DNA from 4 places in the Microbacterium sp. UBA1612 genome. Region 1 is predicted to be linked to each of the others. Evidence: predicted binding sites of a transcription regulator. Region 1 holds the regulator's gene; each other region holds the start of a gene.

The links. The regulator HrcA, encoded in region 1, represses chaperone genes, less so after heat shock. The targets are predictions, from matches to a motif close to TTNGCACTCGNNNNNNNCGAGTGCNAA.
Region 2: a site for HrcA is predicted at 2,797-2,823, ahead of groL (chaperonin GroEL). Genes of this name have one in related genera too.
Region 3: a site for HrcA is predicted at 1,797-1,823, ahead of groES (co-chaperone GroES). Genes of this name have one in related genera too.
Region 4: a site for HrcA is predicted at 3,055-3,081, ahead of B3S45_RS09440 (Hsp20/alpha crystallin family protein). Genes of this name have one in related genera too.

What each region holds. Positions count from the first base shown of each region.
Region 1 covers NZ_DCMW01000003.1:28,229-32,619, forward strand. Annotated here, with positions in the region: gene hemW (radical SAM family heme chaperone HemW) at 1-373, shown strand, start outside; gene hrcA (heat-inducible transcriptional repressor HrcA) at 473-1,516, shown strand; gene dnaJ (molecular chaperone DnaJ) at 1,566-2,687, shown strand; gene B3S45_RS00655 (16S rRNA (uracil(1498)-N(3))-methyltransferase) at 2,691-3,425, shown strand; gene B3S45_RS00660 (HIT domain-containing protein) at 3,472-3,819, shown strand; gene B3S45_RS00665 (PhoH family protein) at 3,776-4,391, shown strand, end outside.
Region 2 covers NZ_DCMW01000019.1:266,780-271,170, forward strand. Annotated here, with positions in the region: gene msrB (peptide-methionine (R)-S-oxide reductase MsrB) at 1-338, opposite strand, end outside; gene B3S45_RS09100 (DUF2332 domain-containing protein) at 428-1,405, shown strand; gene B3S45_RS09105 (DUF3263 domain-containing protein) at 1,434-1,679, shown strand; gene B3S45_RS09110 (LytR C-terminal domain-containing protein) at 1,735-2,334, shown strand; gene B3S45_RS09115 (cold-shock protein) at 2,476-2,679, shown strand; gene groL (chaperonin GroEL) at 2,861-4,391, shown strand, end outside.
Region 3 covers NZ_DCMW01000023.1:235,249-239,639, forward strand. Annotated here, with positions in the region: gene B3S45_RS10785 (Hsp70 family protein) at 1-1,579, opposite strand, end outside; gene groES (co-chaperone GroES) at 1,907-2,203, shown strand; gene rarD (EamA family transporter RarD) at 2,472-3,365, shown strand; gene B3S45_RS10800 (metal-sensitive transcriptional regulator) at 3,375-3,698, opposite strand; gene B3S45_RS10805 (heavy metal translocating P-type ATPase) at 3,695-4,391, opposite strand, start outside.
Region 4 covers NZ_DCMW01000022.1:19,454-23,844, reverse strand. Annotated here, with positions in the region: gene B3S45_RS09470 (aldose 1-epimerase family protein) at 1-599, shown strand, start outside; gene B3S45_RS09465 (hypothetical protein) at 650-1,201, opposite strand; gene B3S45_RS09460 (DUF4383 domain-containing protein) at 1,211-1,624, opposite strand; gene B3S45_RS09455 (hypothetical protein) at 1,761-1,961, opposite strand; gene B3S45_RS09450 (asparagine synthase) at 2,145-2,759, shown strand; tRNA gene B3S45_RS09445 (tRNA-Arg) at 2,805-2,877, shown strand; gene B3S45_RS09440 (Hsp20/alpha crystallin family protein) at 3,166-3,636, shown strand; gene B3S45_RS09435 (L-serine ammonia-lyase, iron-sulfur-dependent, subunit alpha) at 3,726-4,391, shown strand, end outside.

The DNA of each region.
Region 1 (4,391 bases):
CAACCTCGCCTATTGGCGGGGTACGGACTGGTGGGGGTTCGGGCCCGGCGCGCACAGCCACATCGGCGGCCTCCGCTGGTGGAACGTCAAGCACCCCGCCGCATACGCCGCGCGGCTGAGCGAGGGTTCGTCTCCCGCGGCCGGGCGCGAGCGACCGGACCGTTCCTCGCGGGACCTCGAGACCGTGCTGCTGCGTTCGCGTATCCGCGAGGGGCTCCCGATCGCGCTCGTGCCCCGCGACCGACGCGGCGCGGTGCCGGGGCTCATCGCCGACGGCCTGATCGATGGGGCCAGCGCGATCGGCGGCACGATCGTGCTCACCCTTCGCGGCCGGCTGCTCGCCGACGCCGTCGTGCGCGCCCTCACGGACTGACGGGCGGGCCCGACGCGCGCTCCGGCGGTCGGCGCGATAGAATTGGCACTCACTCGAGACGAGTGCCAGTGCACGCCGGACACGTATGCGGGAGGATCCATGGTCAGCGCACGCGGACTGGAAGTCCTCCGCGCGATCGTGCAGGACTACGTCGAGACGCGCGAGCCGGTCGGCAGCAAGTCCATCGTGGAGCGCCACGCCTTCGGGGTGTCGGCGGCCACGATCCGCAACGACATGGCGATGCTCGAGGACGAGGACCTCATCGCCGCACCGCACACCTCGTCCGGACGGATACCCACCGACAAGGGGTATCGCGTCTTCGTCGACCACCTCGCCGAGGTTCGTCCGCTCTCGCCCGCGCAGCGGACGGCCATCGCCGCCTTCCTCGAAGCGCCGGGAGATCTCGACGACCTCATGGTGCGCACGGTCCGGGCGCTGACCCAGCTGACCGGCCAGGTCGCCATCGTGCAGTATCCCTCCTTCGCCCAGGCGCATGTGTCCCACATCGAGCTGGTCGGGCTGGATGCGGGGCGCATGCTCGTTGTGATCGTCACCGACACCGGCCGCGTGTCGCAGCGGCTCGTCTTCCTCCCGCGCGATCCCGCCGAGGACGAGATCGTGCGCCTGCGGGCGGCGATCGCCGATCTCATCGTCGGCCGCCCCATCCGGGACGGTGCACACGCGATCGCCGAACGCCTTGCTTCGGCTGGAGGCGACCACCGCTCGCCCGATGACGCTGTGATCGACGTGATCGCGATGATCGTCGCGGAGGAACTCGACGAATTCCGGCAGGACAGACTCGTGATGGCGGGAACGGCCAATCTCGCACGGCGCGAGTCGGATTTCCGCGGAAGCATCTATCCGCTGCTCGAGGCGATCGAGGAGCAGGTGACGCTCATGCGCCTCATGGGGGAGATGGTGGCCGACGAGCACGGTCTCGCCGCGAGCATCGGACGCGAGAACGAGCCCTTCGGTCTCGCGGAGGCGTCGGTCGTCGCGGGCGAGTACGACGCGTCCGGTGCCCGGGCGCGTGTCGGCGTGCTCGGGCCGACTCGCATGGACTATCCGAGCAACCTCGCATCGGTGCGCGCGGTGGCGCGCTACCTGTCGCGGCTGCTCGAAGAAGACGAAGGCGCCCGCTGAGGCGCTCGAACACAGACGATCCCGTGGCGACACGGGTGGGAAGGCGAACGTGGCTGACCACTACGAAGTGCTGGGTGTCTCGCGAGACGCGAGCCCCGACGAGATCAAGAAGGCCTACCGGCGATTGGCGCGGGAGCTGCACCCCGACGTGAACCCAGGGGATGACGCCGCCGAGCGGTTCAAGTCGGTGACGCACGCGTACGACGTGCTGAGCGATCCCGATCAGCGAGCACGCTACGACATGGGCGGCGACTCGCCGTTCGGCGGTGGTGGCGCCGCCGGATTCGGCTCCTTCGGCGACATCTTCGAGACCTTCTTCGGTGCCGCCGGGGGCGGCGGCTCGCGGGGTCCGCGTCCCCGCTCCCGCCGTGAGCGGGGACAGGATGCGCTCGTGCGCGTCACGCTCGATCTCGGCGACGTCGTGTTCGGCGTCCACCGCGACATCGAGGTCGACACAGCGGTGCTGTGCGAGACCTGCGACGGCTCCTGCTGCCAGCCGAACACGCAGCCGGTCACGTGCGACATCTGCCACGGCTCGGGCCACGTCCAGCAGCAGGTGCGGAGCCTGCTCGGCAATGTCGTGACGAACGCGCCCTGCCGGGTGTGCCAGGGTTACGGAACGACCATCCCCTACCCGTGCGCGACCTGCCAGGGGCAGGGGCGGGTTCGGGCACGTCGCACCGTGTCCCTCGACATCCCCGCGGGCGTGGAGACCGGCCTGCGGCTGCAGCTCCCCGGCTCGGGAGAGGTGGGACAGGCCGGTGGCCCCAACGGCGACCTCTACATCGAGGTGTCGGTGAAGGACCACGAGACCTTCAGCCGCGAGGGGGATGACCTGCTGGCGACGTTGGAGGTGTCCATGCCCGATGCCGTCCTCGGCACGACGACGACCATCGAGTCACTCGACGGCACGGTCGACCTGGAGATCCGGCCGGGTGTGCAGGCGGGCGATGTCCTGACCATCAAGGGGCGGGGCATCACCCCGTTGCGCGGCAGCCAGCGGGGCGACCTCCGCGTCGGAGTGCACGTCGTGACCCCGACCCGCCTGGACCACAAGGAGCGGGCGCTCATCGAGGACTTCGCCAAGCGGACGAAAGCGCCCGCGCCCAAGCTCGCGGAATTCCACCAGGGCCTGTTCGCGAGGCTGCGGGACCGCCTCCGGAACGGCTGACCGATGCCGCTGCACTTCGTCGTCGACGGGGACACCGCGCTCGACGGTGACGAGGTCGTGCTCACGGGGCGCGAGGCGCATCACGCCGCCGTCGTGCGTCGGGTGCGCGTCGGTGAGGCCGTGACCGTCGGCGACGGCCGCGGCGCATGGCTGTCGGGTGAGGTCGCCGCGGCCTCGCCGCAGCGGGTCGCCGTCGTCATCACGCACCGGCGGACGGTGCCCGCGGCCGCTCCTCGACTCGTGCTGGTGCAGGCTCTCGCGAAGGGCGACAGGGACGAGCTCGCCGTGCAGGCCGCCACCGAGATCGGTGCGGATGCGATCATCCCGTGGCAGGCCTCACGCAGCGTCTCCCGCTGGCAGGGCGCGAAGATCGAGAAGGGCCGTGCGCGATGGTCCTCGATCGTGCGGGAAGCGGCCAAGCAGGCGCATCGCGCCTGGATCCCCGAGGTGACCGCCCCGGTGTCGACCGCCGACCTCGCCGCGCGCGCGGAGCACGCGCGACTGCTCGTGCTCGTCCCCGACGCCGCCGACCCGCTCACCGCTGTCTTCCTCGATCCGCAGGACACCACCGACGTGCTCGTGATCGTCGGACCGGAGGGCGGGCTGACGCCCGAGGAGGTCGATCGGCTGGGCTCGGCCGGAGCGCGGCCGGTGCGACTCGGGGAGAATGTGCTGCGCACCTCCACCGCCGGACCCGCGGCGCTCGCGCTGGCCAGTGCGGCGCTGCACCGCTGGTGACCGGACCTCACGCCGCGGCGGCGGCGGGCGCCGATAGACTCGCGGTATGACGGAATCGTCTGTTTTCACCCGCATCCTGCGTGGCGAGATCCCCGCGGAGATCATCGCCCAGACCGACAACGCCTTCGCGATCCGCGACATCGCACCGCAGGCGCCGGTTCACCTGCTCGTGATCCCGAAGACCGAGCGGTACCGCGATGTCGTCGAGCTGGCCGAAGGCGACCCCGCACTGCTCGCCGAGGTGGTCGGACTGGCGCGCACGGTCGCCGACGAGCACGCGGACGGCCAGTTCCGTCTCGTGTTCAACACCGGCGCTGCCGCCGGGCAGACCGTCTTCCACGTGCACGCCCATGTGCTCGCCGGACAGTTGGAGGAGAAGACCCTCGGTGCCTGATCAGGAACCCACCGTCGACCGCGTCTACGCGGACGGCGTCGCGATGGTGCAGCTTCTCGGCCCGCAGGACCGTCTGCTGCGAGTCGTCGAGCGCGAGCACCCGGAGGTGGATGTGCACGTGCGCGGCAACGAGATCACGCTCACGGGCGGAGCCGGCGCCGTCGCGTCGGCGCGCACGCTCGTCGACGAGCTCCTCGCCATGACCAGAGCCGGCCACGACATGGCACCGACCGACGTGTCCTCGAGCAGCCGCATCCTTCGCGCCGACGGCGGCATGCGACCGTCCGAGGTGCTCGGCGAGCAGATCCTGTCGTCGCGGGGGAAGGTGATCCGCCCGAAGACCCTCGGGCAGAAGGCCTATGTCGACGCCATCGACGAGAACACGATCGTCTTCGGCATCGGCCCGGCCGGAACCGGCAAGACCTACCTGGCGATGGCGAAGGCCGTGCAGGCGCTTCACCGCAAGGAGGTCAGCCGCATCATCCTCACGCGGCCCGCGGTCGAGGCGGGGGAGCGACTGGGGTTCCTCCCCGGCACCCTGACGGACAAGATCGATCCGTATCTGCGCCCGC
Region 2 (4,391 bases), on a different contig from region 1:
CCGAAGCCGTCGGGGAACACGTGACCGAGGTGCGAGCCGCAGGACGCACAGCGCACCTCGGTGCGCTCCATGCCGTGGCTGTTGTCCTCGAGCAGCTGCACCGCGTCGGGGCGGATCGACTCGTAGAAGCTCGGCCAGCCGCAGTGGGAGTCGAACTTGGTGCCGCTCTTGAACAGCTCGGCGCCGCACGCGGCACACGTGTAGAGCCCGGCGCGCTCCTCGTCGAGGAGTTCACCGGTCCAGGGACGCTCGGTGCCGGCCTCGCGCAGCACCTGGTACTGCTCGGGGGTGAGCTCTTCGCGCCACTGCGCGTCGGTCTTGTCGACGGAATAGTCCATGGAGATCTCCTTCCCCTCCATTCAACCGCAGCGCGCCGCATCGGGCGCCGAGTGTGACGATGATGACGCCGACAGCGGACAATGGGCGCATGGATGCCGTGGCCGAGGTCGCCGATCGCTATCGGCGGTTCGCGGTGGCGGAAGCTCCATCACGATCCTCTCTCTACGCGGAGTGGGCGGCGGGTGTCGCCGATGACGTCGACGTGTGCCACGTGCTCGCGCGCATCCCGGCCTCTCGCCGGCAGCCACCGCTCGTGTTCGCCGTCACGCGGATGCTGGGCGCGCCCGAGCAGGCCTTCTCGCGTTGGCGCGACTGGCTCCTGGAGCACGCCGACGCCGTCGTCGAGGAGACGTCGCGACGCTCGCTGCAGACCAACGAGCCCCTGCGGTGCGCCGCCCTGCTGCCGGCGCTCGCGACGATCCCCGGACCGATCGGCTTCCTCGAGGTGGGTGCGAGCGCCGGTCTCTGTCTGCAGCCCGACCGCTACTCGTACCGCTACCGCCGGCCGGATCACCCCGACGTGCGACTCGACCCGCCTTCCGGCATGTCGCCGGTCGTCCTCGACGCGAACATCACGGGCGACGCTCCGCTGCGCCTGCCTGAGATCCGGTGGCGGATGGGCGCCGACCTCACACCGATGTCGGCGGGCGATCCCGATGACCGCGCCTTCCTCATGGCCCTGGTGTGGCCGGGGGAGCGGGGTCGAGCGCAGCGGATCGAGGCCGCGCTCGATCTCGCCCGTCGCGAGCCGATCGAGGTGGCATCCGGCGACGCGAGCGATCCCGATCTCGTCCCTCGGCTTCTCTCGGGGATGCCCGACGGGCTCACCCCGGTCGTGTCGACTCTGGGGCTCCTGCCCCACCTGCCCCGGGCGGCGCGTGAGCGGCTCATCGGCGCCATCGCCGACACCGGGGCCATCTGGGTGTCGCTGGACCCGCTGCAGGCGCACGATCGGTGGACCGCGCCCGTCGACCCGGGTGCGGGCCGGTTCGTGCTGCACCGCGACGGCGCGCCGCTGGCCTACGCGGATCCGCTCGGCGCATCCCTGGAGTGGCTTACGGGATGACGGTGCCGGCACGGTTACCGTGGACGACGTGTCCCTCTCCGACCGCGACCGTGCGCTCCTCGATTTCGAGGCGCAGTGGCATCGCCACGTCGGAGCCAAGGAGGAGGCGATCCGCGCGGAACTCGGGCTCGCCCCGGCTCGCTACTATCAGCTGCTCGACCGGCTGATCGACACGGTCGAGGCGCAGCGTCATGACCCGATGCTGGTGAAGCGCCTGCGGCGGCGCCGCGACGTGTCCGAATCCGGGCGCGCGACCCGGTCGATGCCGGGCTGAGCAGCCCTCGGGGCGGATTCCCGGGTTCACCGACGGGTGCCGGTAGCATCGTGGGGTGCCGAAATCGACCTACCCGCGGGATCGCTTCGACGACCTCCCCGCGGACAGCGGGCGCGTCGGCGCCCACCGGGCCGAGAACCCGCACATGCGCGGGTGGGTCGTCTTCCTGTGGGCCGCGGTCGCCACTCTCGTGCTCATCGTCGCGGGCATCTTCGCGACGCTGGTCCTCAGCGGACGCGTCTCCCTCGCTCCCGACGCCGCTCCCGAGCCGACGCCCACGGCGACCATCGAGCCGGTGATCGACACCGCGTACGACGTGCTCGTGCTCAACGCCACGCCCGAGGCGGGTCTCGCCACGCAGGTCAAGGACGTGCTCGTCGAGGCCGGGTGGTCCGCCGATCAGGTCAACGCGAGCGAAGCGGGAACCTCCGACTTCGCCGAGACGACCGTGTACTACGCCTTCCCCGGCGACGAAGCCGCCGCGGCGGGCGTCGCCGAGCTGCTCGACGGGGCACGCATCGAGCAGAGCGACTTCTACCAGCCGACCGACGACGCCGCCACCGAAGACGTCGACGAGAGCGAATCGGCTCAGCTGACCGTGGTCATCGGCCTCGACCACACCGACAGCGCGTCGGAGGAGACGCCCGCTCCCTGACGCGAACCCCCTCGGGACCAGCGGTTGTTTCACGCCGGTAAATACTTCTATGCGCCCCTGTCAACAGTTGCTGTGATGGCGGTTCGGTGAATTCGCGTCTGCCTACGATGAGCCTGTCCCACCGCACTACAGGAGATTCGCATGGCTCAGGGCACCGTCAAGTGGTTCAACGCCGAGAAGGGTTTCGGCTTCATCACCGTGACCGACGGGCAGGACGTCTTCGTCCACTACTCCAACATCGAGATGAGCGGTTTCCGCGTGCTCGAAGAAGGACAGGCGGTCGAGTTCACCGTCGGGTCGGGCCAGAAGGGCCCGCAGGCGGAGTCCGTTCGCGTCGTCGCCTGACGCGCCGTCACGTCGCGCGCCGAGCGCGTGAGGAAGGGCGGGATGCTGCGGCATCCCGCCCTTCGTCGTGAACACGGACGGTGGCTTGCACTCCCCGGGGGCGAGTGCCAGAATGTATTAGCACTCGTCTCATACGAGTGCTAATGACCGAAGGCCAACGTCCGGGAGGGACGACACACACATGGCAAAGATGATCGCTTTCGATGAAGAGGCCCGTCGCGGCCTCGAGCGCGGCCTCAACACGCTGGCCGACGCCGTCAAGGTGACCCTGGGCCCGCGTGGGCGCAACGTCGTGCTGGAGAAGAAGTGGGGCGCCCCCACCATCACCAACGACGGCGTCTCGATCGCCAAGGAGATCGAACTCGACGACCCGTACGAGAAGATCGGCGCGGAGCTCGTCAAGGAGGTCGCCAAGAAGACCGACGACGTCGCGGGCGACGGCACCACGACCGCCACCGTTCTCGCTCAGGCACTCGTCCGCGAGGGTCTGCGCAACGTCGCAGCCGGCGCCGACCCGATCTCGCTCAAGCGCGGCATCGAGAAGGCCGTCAAGATGATCACCGACCAGCTGCTGGCCGACGCCAAGGAGGTCGAGTCGAAGGAGCAGATCGCCGCGACCGCGTCGATCTCCGCCGCTGACCCCGAGATCGGCGAGCTCATCGCCGAGGCGATCGACAAGGTCGGCAAGGAAGGCGTCGTGACCGTCGAGGAGTCGCAGACCTTCGGCACCGAGCTCGAGCTCACCGAGGGCATGCGCTTCGACAAGGGGTACATCAACCCCTACTTCGTCACCGACCCCGAGCGTCAGGAAGTCGTCTTCGAGGACCCCTACATCCTCATCGCGAACCAGAAGATCTCGAACATCAAGGACCTTCTGCCGATCGTCGACAAGGTGATCCAGGACGGCAAGGAGCTCCTCATCATCGCCGAGGACGTCGAGGGCGAAGCCCTCGCGACCTTGGTGCTGAACAAGATCCGCGGCATCTTCAAGTCGGCTGCCGTCAAGGCTCCCGGCTTCGGCGACCGTCGCAAGGCTCAGCTGCAGGACATCGCGATCCTCACCGGCGGCCAGGTCATCACCGAAGAGGTGGGCCTCAAGCTCGAGAACACCACGCTGGACCTCCTCGGCCGTGCTCGCAAGGTGATCATCACCAAGGACGAGACCACGATCGTCGAGGGCGCCGGCGAGGCGGACCAGATCGAGGGTCGCGTGACCCAGATCCGTCGCGAGATCGACAACACCGACAGCGACTACGACCGCGAGAAGCTCCAGGAGCGCCTCGCCAAGCTCGCCGGCGGCGTGGCCGTCATCAAGGCTGGTGCGGCGACCGAGGTCGAGCTCAAGGAGCGCAAGCACCGCATCGAGGACGCCGTCCGCAACGCGAAGGCCGCCGTCGAGGAAGGTGTCGTCGCCGGTGGTGGCGTGGCCCTCATTCAGGCCGGCAAGGGCGCGTTCGCGAACGTCGAGCTCACCGGTGACGAGGCGACCGGCGCCAACATCGTGAAGGTCGCGATCGAGGCTCCGCTGAAGCAGATCGCTCTGAACGCCGGCATGGAGCCGGGCGTCGTGGCGAACAAGGTCGCCGAGCTGCCCCTTGGTCACGGTCTGAACGCCGCGACCGGCGAGTACGCCGACCTGTTCGAGCAGGGCATCATCGACCCGGCGAAGGTCACCCGTTCGGCGCTGCAGAACGCCGCGTCGATCGCGGGCC
Region 3 (4,391 bases), on a different contig from region 1:
GCGCCGACTTCGACGGCGACGTGCGCCCCTGCGTGGCACTCGAGGAGGAGGACGATGACTTCGGTGTGGTGCGGGTGTTGTGCACCATCGGGTTGCTGCGCGGTGTGGTCCAGCCGCCGGTGTCCGCCTTCGGCCGGGGCGCGGCCTTGACCGCATCGGCAGCACCCGGTTCCTCACCGGCCGCCTCGGGCTCACTCGTCTCGCTGACCGCCTGCGAGGACGCGGTCAGCTCCATGCCGAGCCACTCGCTCAGCGACTGCTGGCTCGAGCCGGCGGCGAGGGTGCTGTTGCCGAGTCCGGTCGCGTTCGCGAGCACGAGGCCGCTCGCGAGCACGAGCGCGCCCGCTGCGGACGCCGCGATCGGGATCGCCCGAGACCGGCGAGCGGGAAGCGGCGTGGGTGCCTCGGCGACATCGGCCGCCTCGGCGACGGGGGCGTCGTCGACCAGTGCCGCGGCGGACCCGGCCGGCAGCAGGGCGAGACCCGCGCCGATCTCGGCGGCCGGTGCGATGGCCCGCGCTGCGCCGAGGGCGATCGAGGACTTCGGATCGGCATCGATCGCGATCGGACGGTCGAAGCGCTCGGAGAGCATCTGCGCGACGAGCGGGATGCGAGATGATCCGCCGACGAGCAGGATGCTCTCGACGTCGTCGGGACTGAGACCCGTGGCCTCGAGCGTGTCTTCGAGCGTATCGGCCGTGCGCTCCACCGACGGCGCGATCATGTCCTCGAACTCCGCGCGCGTCAGCCGAACGCTCGCCGCGCCCGTGGGTAGGAGCACCGGGATCGTCACGTCGGAGTCGAACGAGAGCGCCTCTTTGGCGTCGACGCACTCCCGGCGCAGCTGCGACAGCGCCAGCCGCATGTCGGCGTCGTCGGACTGCAGGTCGGCTGCGGTCACGCCCGCAGCGCGGAGCACGTGGCGGAGCACCTCGTCGTCGAAGTCGGCTCCACCGAGGTCGTCGATCCCCGACGCGCTGCCGAGGGGCGCGAACCCGCCGTCGTCGGACTTGCGGAGGATGACGGAGTCGAACGTGCCGCCGCCGAGGTCGTAGACGGCGAGCGAGCGGCCCGGCTCCAGAATCCTGCCGGCTTCGTACTGCCGTGCGGCGGCCTCGGGTTCGGTGATCAGCGACACCTCGCCGACCTCGGCGCGCCCGAGCGCGCTGCGGATCAGGCCCAGCCGGTGGGAGCCCCACCCGGTCGGGTGGGTGAGCATGATGCCCTCGGGTGATGATCCCTCGCGCTCGACGACGGCCTCGATGACCGAGGCGACGGTGTGCGCATAGAGCTGCTCGGGCGGAAGAGTCCGCCCCGCCACCGACAGTGGAACGTCGTCGCCGATGCTGCGCTTGAACTCGCGCACGAGCCGTTCGGGCTGGCTGATGCCGCGTCGTTCGGCCGCGTCTCCGAAGAGCAGGCCATCAGCGGTGACGAACACCGACGACGGAGCACTGTCGGTGCTGCGCCCGAGCGGAAAGCTTCGGGTGTCGAGTGTGGTGTCGGGAGCGGACCGTGCGGTCGCTGCCGCCGTCCTGCTCGTACCGACGTCGATACCCAGAAAATACGCCGTTGCCATGATCCCCCCACGGATCGGGCGCGAGCTGGCGAGAGCTCGTGATTACCCCAGTTGTTCCCAGTGTCCCAGTGCGGCAGACGAGGAGCGGTCACGGTGGCGAACGCCGTCGTCTGCATCCGATGCCAGGTCACCCAGCTGACCCGGTCTCGGTGTTGTCATCGTACACACACATGAGGGGAGACGGCCAGGGCCGTGCTGATACGTGTCGATCGCGAATCTGGCACTCGCGTTGCAAGAGTGCCAGCGCTTCCCTAGACTTGCGTTAGCACTCTCACTCCGAGTTTGCTAACGAGTCTTGACGTCTCATAGGAAAGCAGAGGTAGACCCGTGTCGGTTTCCATCAAGCCGCTCGAGGACCGCATCGTCATCACGCAGGTCGAGGCCGAGCAGACCACGTCCAGCGGTCTGGTCATCCCCGACACCGCCAAGGAGAAGCCCCAGGAGGGCGAGGTCGTGGCGGTCGGTCCCGGTCGCATCGACGACAACGGCAACCGTGTCCCGGTCGACGTCGCCGTCGGCGACCGCGTGATCTACAGCAAGTACGGCGGTACCGAGGTCAAGTTCGGTGCCGATGAGTACCTCGTGCTGTCGGCGCGCGACGTTCTGGCGGTCGTCGTCCGCTGAGACACCCCGCGTGACGAAGGGCTCGGATGCTTCGGCATCCGGGCCCTTTTCGCTGCGGCGATCGGGCGCGGCAGGTCAGGACTACGATGAACCGGTGAACCTCGACGCGCCCGAGCCCCCCAGGGGAGCCGGCGACGCCGACGAGGCAGCACGAGACGCCCCCGACCTGGGGGAGACCGCGCTCGTGACCGCGGGCGTCGGCGTTCCGTCGTCCACCGATGCAGGCGCCTCGCCGACGGACGCCTCCCGAGAGCGAGCGTGGGGCGGCCTGTACACGTTCGGCGCGTACCTCCTGTGGGGGTTCCTGCCGCTGTACTTCCTCGCGCTCGCACCCACCGGGCCGTGGGAAGTCGTCGCATGGCGCATCCTGCTGTCACTGGTGTTCTGCGCGATGCTGCTGACCGTCACACGCACGTGGCCTCGGCTGTTGGCGATCCTCCGGCAGCGACGGCTCGTCGGCTGGACGGTGGTGGCGGGCCTGCTCATCTACGTCAACTGGCAGGTGTTCCTCATCGCGACCCTGACCGGGCACGTGATCGAGACGAGTCTCGGATATTTCATCAATCCGATCCTGACCGTGCTGTTGGGCGTCCTCATCCTCCGGGAGCGGCTGCGCGTCACGCAGTGGGTCGCGCTCGGCATCGCGGCCGCAGCGGTCGGGGTGATCGTGGCGGGATACGGTGCGTTCCCGTGGATCGCGCTGTCGCTGGCGACCTCCTTCGGACTGTACGGGCTCGTCAAGAAGCAGATCGGCCCCTCCGTCGACGCGGTGAGCGGGCTCACGCTCGAATCGCTCTGGCTCACCCCGGTCGCCATCATCCAGCTGAGCGCGGTGGGGGTGACCGCCGGTCTCACGCTCGGCACCGCCGGAGCCGTGCACGCCGTGCTGCTGCTTCTGGCCGGCGTCATGACGGCCACCCCTCTGCTGCTGTTCGCCGCGGGCGCGCGCCGAGTGCCGCTGACCGTCATCGGCCTTCTGCAGTTCGTCGCCCCGATCCTGCAGTTCACGATCGGGGTGTGGATCCTGCAGGAGCCCATGCCGCCGGAGCGCTGGATCGGCTTCGCCCTGGTCTGGGTGGCGCTCGTGATCCTGTCGGCGGACTCCGTGTCGGCTGCGCGCCGGTCACGCCGCACGGCCTCGGATGTGGCCGACCTCACGTAGCGGAGCGCGTCACCGCACGAGGCGGGCGATGGCCTGCGAAGCCTCCGCGATCTTCTCCTCGGCCTCGGGCCCTCCGCCTCGCGCGGCGTCGACCACGCAGTGACGCAGGTGGTCGTCGAGGAGCCCCAGCGCCACGGTCTCCAGCGCGCTGGTAAGCGCGCTGATCTGGGTCAGGATGTCGATGCAGTAGCGCTCGTCCTCGACCATGGTGCGGATGCCGCGCGCCTGCCCCTCGATCCGCTTCAGGCGATTGAGGTAGCGGGCCTTGTCGCTGATGTAGCCGTGGTGGGCGTGCGCCTCGGCGGTGTCGGCGATCGGGGCGGTGTCGGTCATCGGGACTCCTTCGGTGTCGGGGCGGTGGCGCGGAAGCGGCGCAGCAGCAGGCTGTTGCCGACGACGAAGACGCTGGAGAACGCCATCGCGGCGCCGGCGATCATCGGGTTCAGCAGCCCCAGGGCGGCGAGGGGGATAGCGGCGGTGTTGTAGGCGAACGCCCAGAACAGATTGGTCTTGATCGTACGCAGGGTCGCGCGCGACAGCCGCAGCGCGTCGACGGCGGCGAGCAGGTCTCCGCGCACCAGGGTGAGATCGGATGCGGCGATCGCGGCATCGGTTCCGGTGCCCATGGCGATGCCGAGGTCGGCCTGTGCGAGGGCGGCGGCGTCGTTGACCCCGTCACCGACCATCGCGACGACCCGTCCCTCGCTCTGCAGCGCGCGGATGGTGTCGACCTTGCCTTCCGGCAGGACCCCGGCCGAGACGCGCTCGATGCCGACCTCGGCGGCGACCCGTCGAGCGACGGACTCGCCGTCGCCGGTGAGCAGCACCGGCTCGAGGCCGAGCGCGCGCAGACGCTGCACCGCCTCCGCACTGGTGGGCTTCACGCCGTCGGCGAGCGAGATCGCGCCGCGGGCGGCGCCATCCCATGCCACGTGCACGGTCGTGAAGCCCTCGGTGTCTGTGTCGATCGGCGTGACCGCCCAGGAGCGCAGGAACGACGCGCTGCCCACCAGCACCGCACGTCCG
Region 4 (4,391 bases), on a different contig from region 1:
CGCAGACGGCCTATCCGTGGCGTCTGCTGGTGCGCGCGTCGTTCGCCCTCGGGGCGGATGGGCTGACCCAGTCGGTCACGGTGCACAACGAATCGGATGCGCCGGCACCGTGGGGAACGGGCCCGCACCCCTATCTCGTGGCGGGTGAGGGCCGGGTCGATCAGTGGACTCTGACGCTGCCCGCCGACCAGGTGCTGGCCGTCACGCCGGAGCGGCTCATCCCCACGACCCTCCGCCCCGTCGACGCCGACGATCCGGCGCGGTTCGACTTCCGCGCGGCACGGCGCATCGGCGCCGTCGAGATCGATCACGCCTACACGGACCTCGTGCGCGACGGCGACGGTCACGCGACCGTGACGCTGACCGCAGAGGACGGCTCGGGCGTGCTCATGCAGTGGGATGCGTCATGTCCGTGGGTGCAGGTTCACACGGCCGATCGGCCCGACCCCGACGAGAGCAGGCTCGGGCTCGCGGTCGAGCCGATGACGTGTGCGCCCGATGCCTACAATGCCGGCAGCTACGACTACGACGCGGGACTCATCGTGATCGAGCCGGGGCAGGAGTCGACGGCATCGTGGCGGATCGCGGCGATCGCCTGACCGCTGCGTTCGCCTGACCGCTGCGTTCGCCTGACCGCTGCGTTCGATCGTCAGTGGTGGTCGTGCGTCGCCGGCTGATAGCCGCCCGGAGTATCGGCGAGGCGTGTCGCCTCGACGGATGACAGCGCGGGGGTGACGAGGGCCGACACCACGATGGCCCCCGCGACGAGGCCGATGACGGCGCCACCCGTGCTCCCGCTCGGGCGCCGGCCGGTGCGCCGCAGGGCGCGGGCGCTCGAGGCGGCGACCACGATGATGAGCGCGACGGCGGCGGCGGCGGCGAACGCGCTCGTGTGCGCCGCGTCGACGATCAGGGCGCCGGCGATCGCCAGGATGGCGCCGATCGATGCGGCGATCGTGACGCGAGGAAGCGGCAGGACGCCACGCGCGAGGACGACGGCGCCCCACACCATCGCCGCCGCGCCGAGAGGGAGCAGGGCGACGCCGATGGCTCGCGATGCGAGCGACGAGTCGTCGGCCGTGATCGCGCCCGCCGCGAGGGCGAGTTGGATGAGGCCGGCGCCCCACGCCGCGATCGCGGGAACCGTGACGGTCCACGCGATCGCGGGGGTGCGCCGACGAGCGTCGTGCGAGCTCGACATCTGTCCGGCTCAGGCGAGGCGGCCGCGAGCAGACGTGCTCCGGTCCGCGGCAAGGCCGACGCCGAGCAGCACGATGGCGCTCGCCAGGTGCAGGAAGTGGTCGAACGTGTTGAGGGCGAGGATGTTCGCCGCGGTTCCCACCAGGAAGAACCCGACGACGCCGAGCAGGAGGTAGACAGCTCCCACGGCGATGTTGATGCCCTTGGCCGCGGCCACGGACGACAGGCCGCCGATGAGGAGAACGGCTCCCACCGCGACGTGGACGATGTTGTGCAGCGGGTTCACCTCGAAGATGCCGAGGAGCAGCCCACCCTCGGTCGCGATGAATCCGACGCCGCCGGTGACGAGGAAACCGAGCAGACCTACGACGATGTAGACCGCGCCGATGATCGAGGCGACGAGGCGGTTCGGTGACGATGACATGTGTAACCTCCTGAATCTGTGCAACGGGGTGTCGCACAGGTGATTCGCAGTATCGGCATTTTCGGATTGCCCGCGGGTGCCGATGTCCGCGGAAACTCCCGGGTCCGCTGCGTCGCGCGGGCCCGGAGCGAGCGGGTCAGCTGTCGCCGCGCATCTTCTCGTTGGCCTCGTTCTTCGCCTTCACCGAGTCGCGCTCTGCTTCGGCCTTCTTGACGTCGGATTCCGCGCGCATCTCGTCGAGCTTGTCGTCGATGCGGTCCCGGGTGTCTTCCCACGCTTCGCCGGCCTTGCGACCGGCGGTCTCCGCGGCATCCTTCGCGTCATCCATGAATCCCATGAGTCACTCCTCTTCTCGAAAGGCAACCGGGTCCCTGTCTGGGCCCGGTTGAGACGCTATTGCGCGCGTGCGGGCTTGGGGATGGGCTTGCGCGGGCTTCGGGCGACGGGTATCGCACACGGCGCATGCCAGATCCGGCTCAGGTGCGGACGATACGATCTCGTGTGGACGGGAGGTGTGCGGATGGGGCGCAACGCAGACGCGATCGCGGAAGGTGTCTCGATCGCCGACGCCGCGGCACGGCTCGCGGTGCGCAACCGCATCCTCGTCGACACGATCGCGCGCAACGAGCCCTTCGATCCCGAACGGGTCGCCCCTTTCGCCAGGGAGACGCTTCTGGCGCTCGCCGCCGAGCAGGAGGCCGCGGCCGACCTCACCCGCAAGCAGCGCAAGAAGGCGTGGGGGAAGTACTCCGATCCCGACGGCACGCACGACTACCGCGATCGGGACACCCGCAACCTTCGACGTCGACAGCGGCAGTACACCGGCGTCGCGAAGGTGCTGCGCGAGCGGGCCGACGACGCCGAGGCCGTCGCTGAACTCGTCGCCGGTGCACGCCAGGCCGCCTGGGGCGACGTCGAGTCGAATCTGCAGCGGCGGCTGGTCGTCGAGGGAGCACGTCCCGACCTCGAACCCGACTACGGGCAGATGCGGGCCGCACGCATGCAGGCTCTGCGTCTCGTCGATCTGCCGCGCCTGGCAGCCCACCGCCGTCGTATCGGCGACGTCACGGTCGGAGCGGTGGACGAACCGGAAGACGTCGCCGCCGCCATCGATTCGCCACCGACCGAATCGTGAGGTAGTCTGAACCTCGGCCTTCGCGCCGTTTCGCGCGGAGGTCCTGCGCCTCTAGCTCAATGGATAGAGCATCTGACTACGGATCAGAAGGTTGGGGGTTCGAGTCCCTCGAGGCGCGCACTGTGTTGAGACAGTGAGGAATCCCTCGCCCATCGGGCGGGGGATTTTCGCGTTTCCGGCGGCGGTCGGCCCGTATGGCACGCGGGCGCGATGGCGTCCCGAGGTCGGCGCTGCCGGCTGATCCCGACCCTTTCGGCATTCTTGTCGTCCCGTTCGCCCAGGGCGATCGAAAGATCTGGCACTCGCAGGAGGAGAGTGCTAATCTGGGCTTACTTGAGTCAATGTGACTCAACTTGGACAAGACACTGTCGGATGGCCGCATCCGACCCGCTACGAAGGAGCAGAAATGGGAACCTACGACCCGTTCCGTGAGCTGGACCGCATGGCGTCGAGCCTCCTCGACGCGCGACGTGGACCCCGCCGCATGCCGATGGACCTCTATCGCGATGGCGACCACTACGTCCTGAACGCCGACCTCCCCGGCATCGACCCGGGCTCGGTCGACATCGACGTCGACGGCCAGCTGCTGACGATTCGCGCCGAGCGGACCCTCGCGTCGGGCGACGGCGTCAAGTGGATCACCCGGGAGCGCGAGGCGGCGAGCTTCGTTCGGCAGCTGAACCTCGGACAGGGCATCGACACTGAACGCATCTCGGCGAGCTACGGCAACGGCGTGCTGTCGGTGACGATCCCGGTCAGCGAGAAGGCGAAGCCGCGCAAGATCGAGGTCGCGACCGAGGCCCAGCACTCGGTGCTGCAGGCGCATGAGTCCCACTCCGCGGCATCCGCGGACGGACCGACGCCCGTCGAACAGTAGACCTCCCTCCGGCGACAGCCCCGACTCCACGAGCCGGGGCTGTCGCTCTGTCTCGGCGCGGAGCAGGCCGTGGGGCGTAGCCTGGAGCGATGAGCGCCTATGTCTCGGCGTTCGAGCTGTTCTCCATCGGAGTAGGACCCTCGAGCTCCCACACCGTCGGCCCGATGCGCGCCGGGCGTGACTTCGCCGTCCGCCTGCGCGAGAGCAAGCTTCTCGACCGGGTCACGGGTGTGACGTGCGCGCTCTACGGGTCCCTCGGGGCGACAGGAATCGGCCACGGCACTCCGGATGCGGTGGTCGCCGGGCTTTCCGGGCTCGATCCCGAGACGGCCGATCCGGGAGCGATCCGCGGGGCCTGGTCGAACCTGGCGGACGGGGACCGGATGCTCCTCGGCGGCATGAGACCGGTGCCCTTCGCCAAGGCGGACGTGAGCTTCGAACCTCGGACGCGCCTCCCGGAGCATCCGAACGCGATGACGCTCGTCGCGCGCGACGACGAGGGCGGCGTGCTGGCTGAGGAGACCTACTACTCCGTGGGCGGCGGTTTCATCCGGCGCGACGGCGAGGCTCCGAGGATCGAAGCGACTCCGTCACCGATCCGCTTCGATTCGGCGGAGGAGCTCCTCGCGATCTGCGACGAGCGCCACCTGACGATCGCCGAGGCTGCGCGCATGAACGAGACGGCGCTGCGCTCGGAGGCCGAGGTCGCGGCCGGCCTCGATCGCATCTGGGATGCGATGGCCGACTGTGTGACG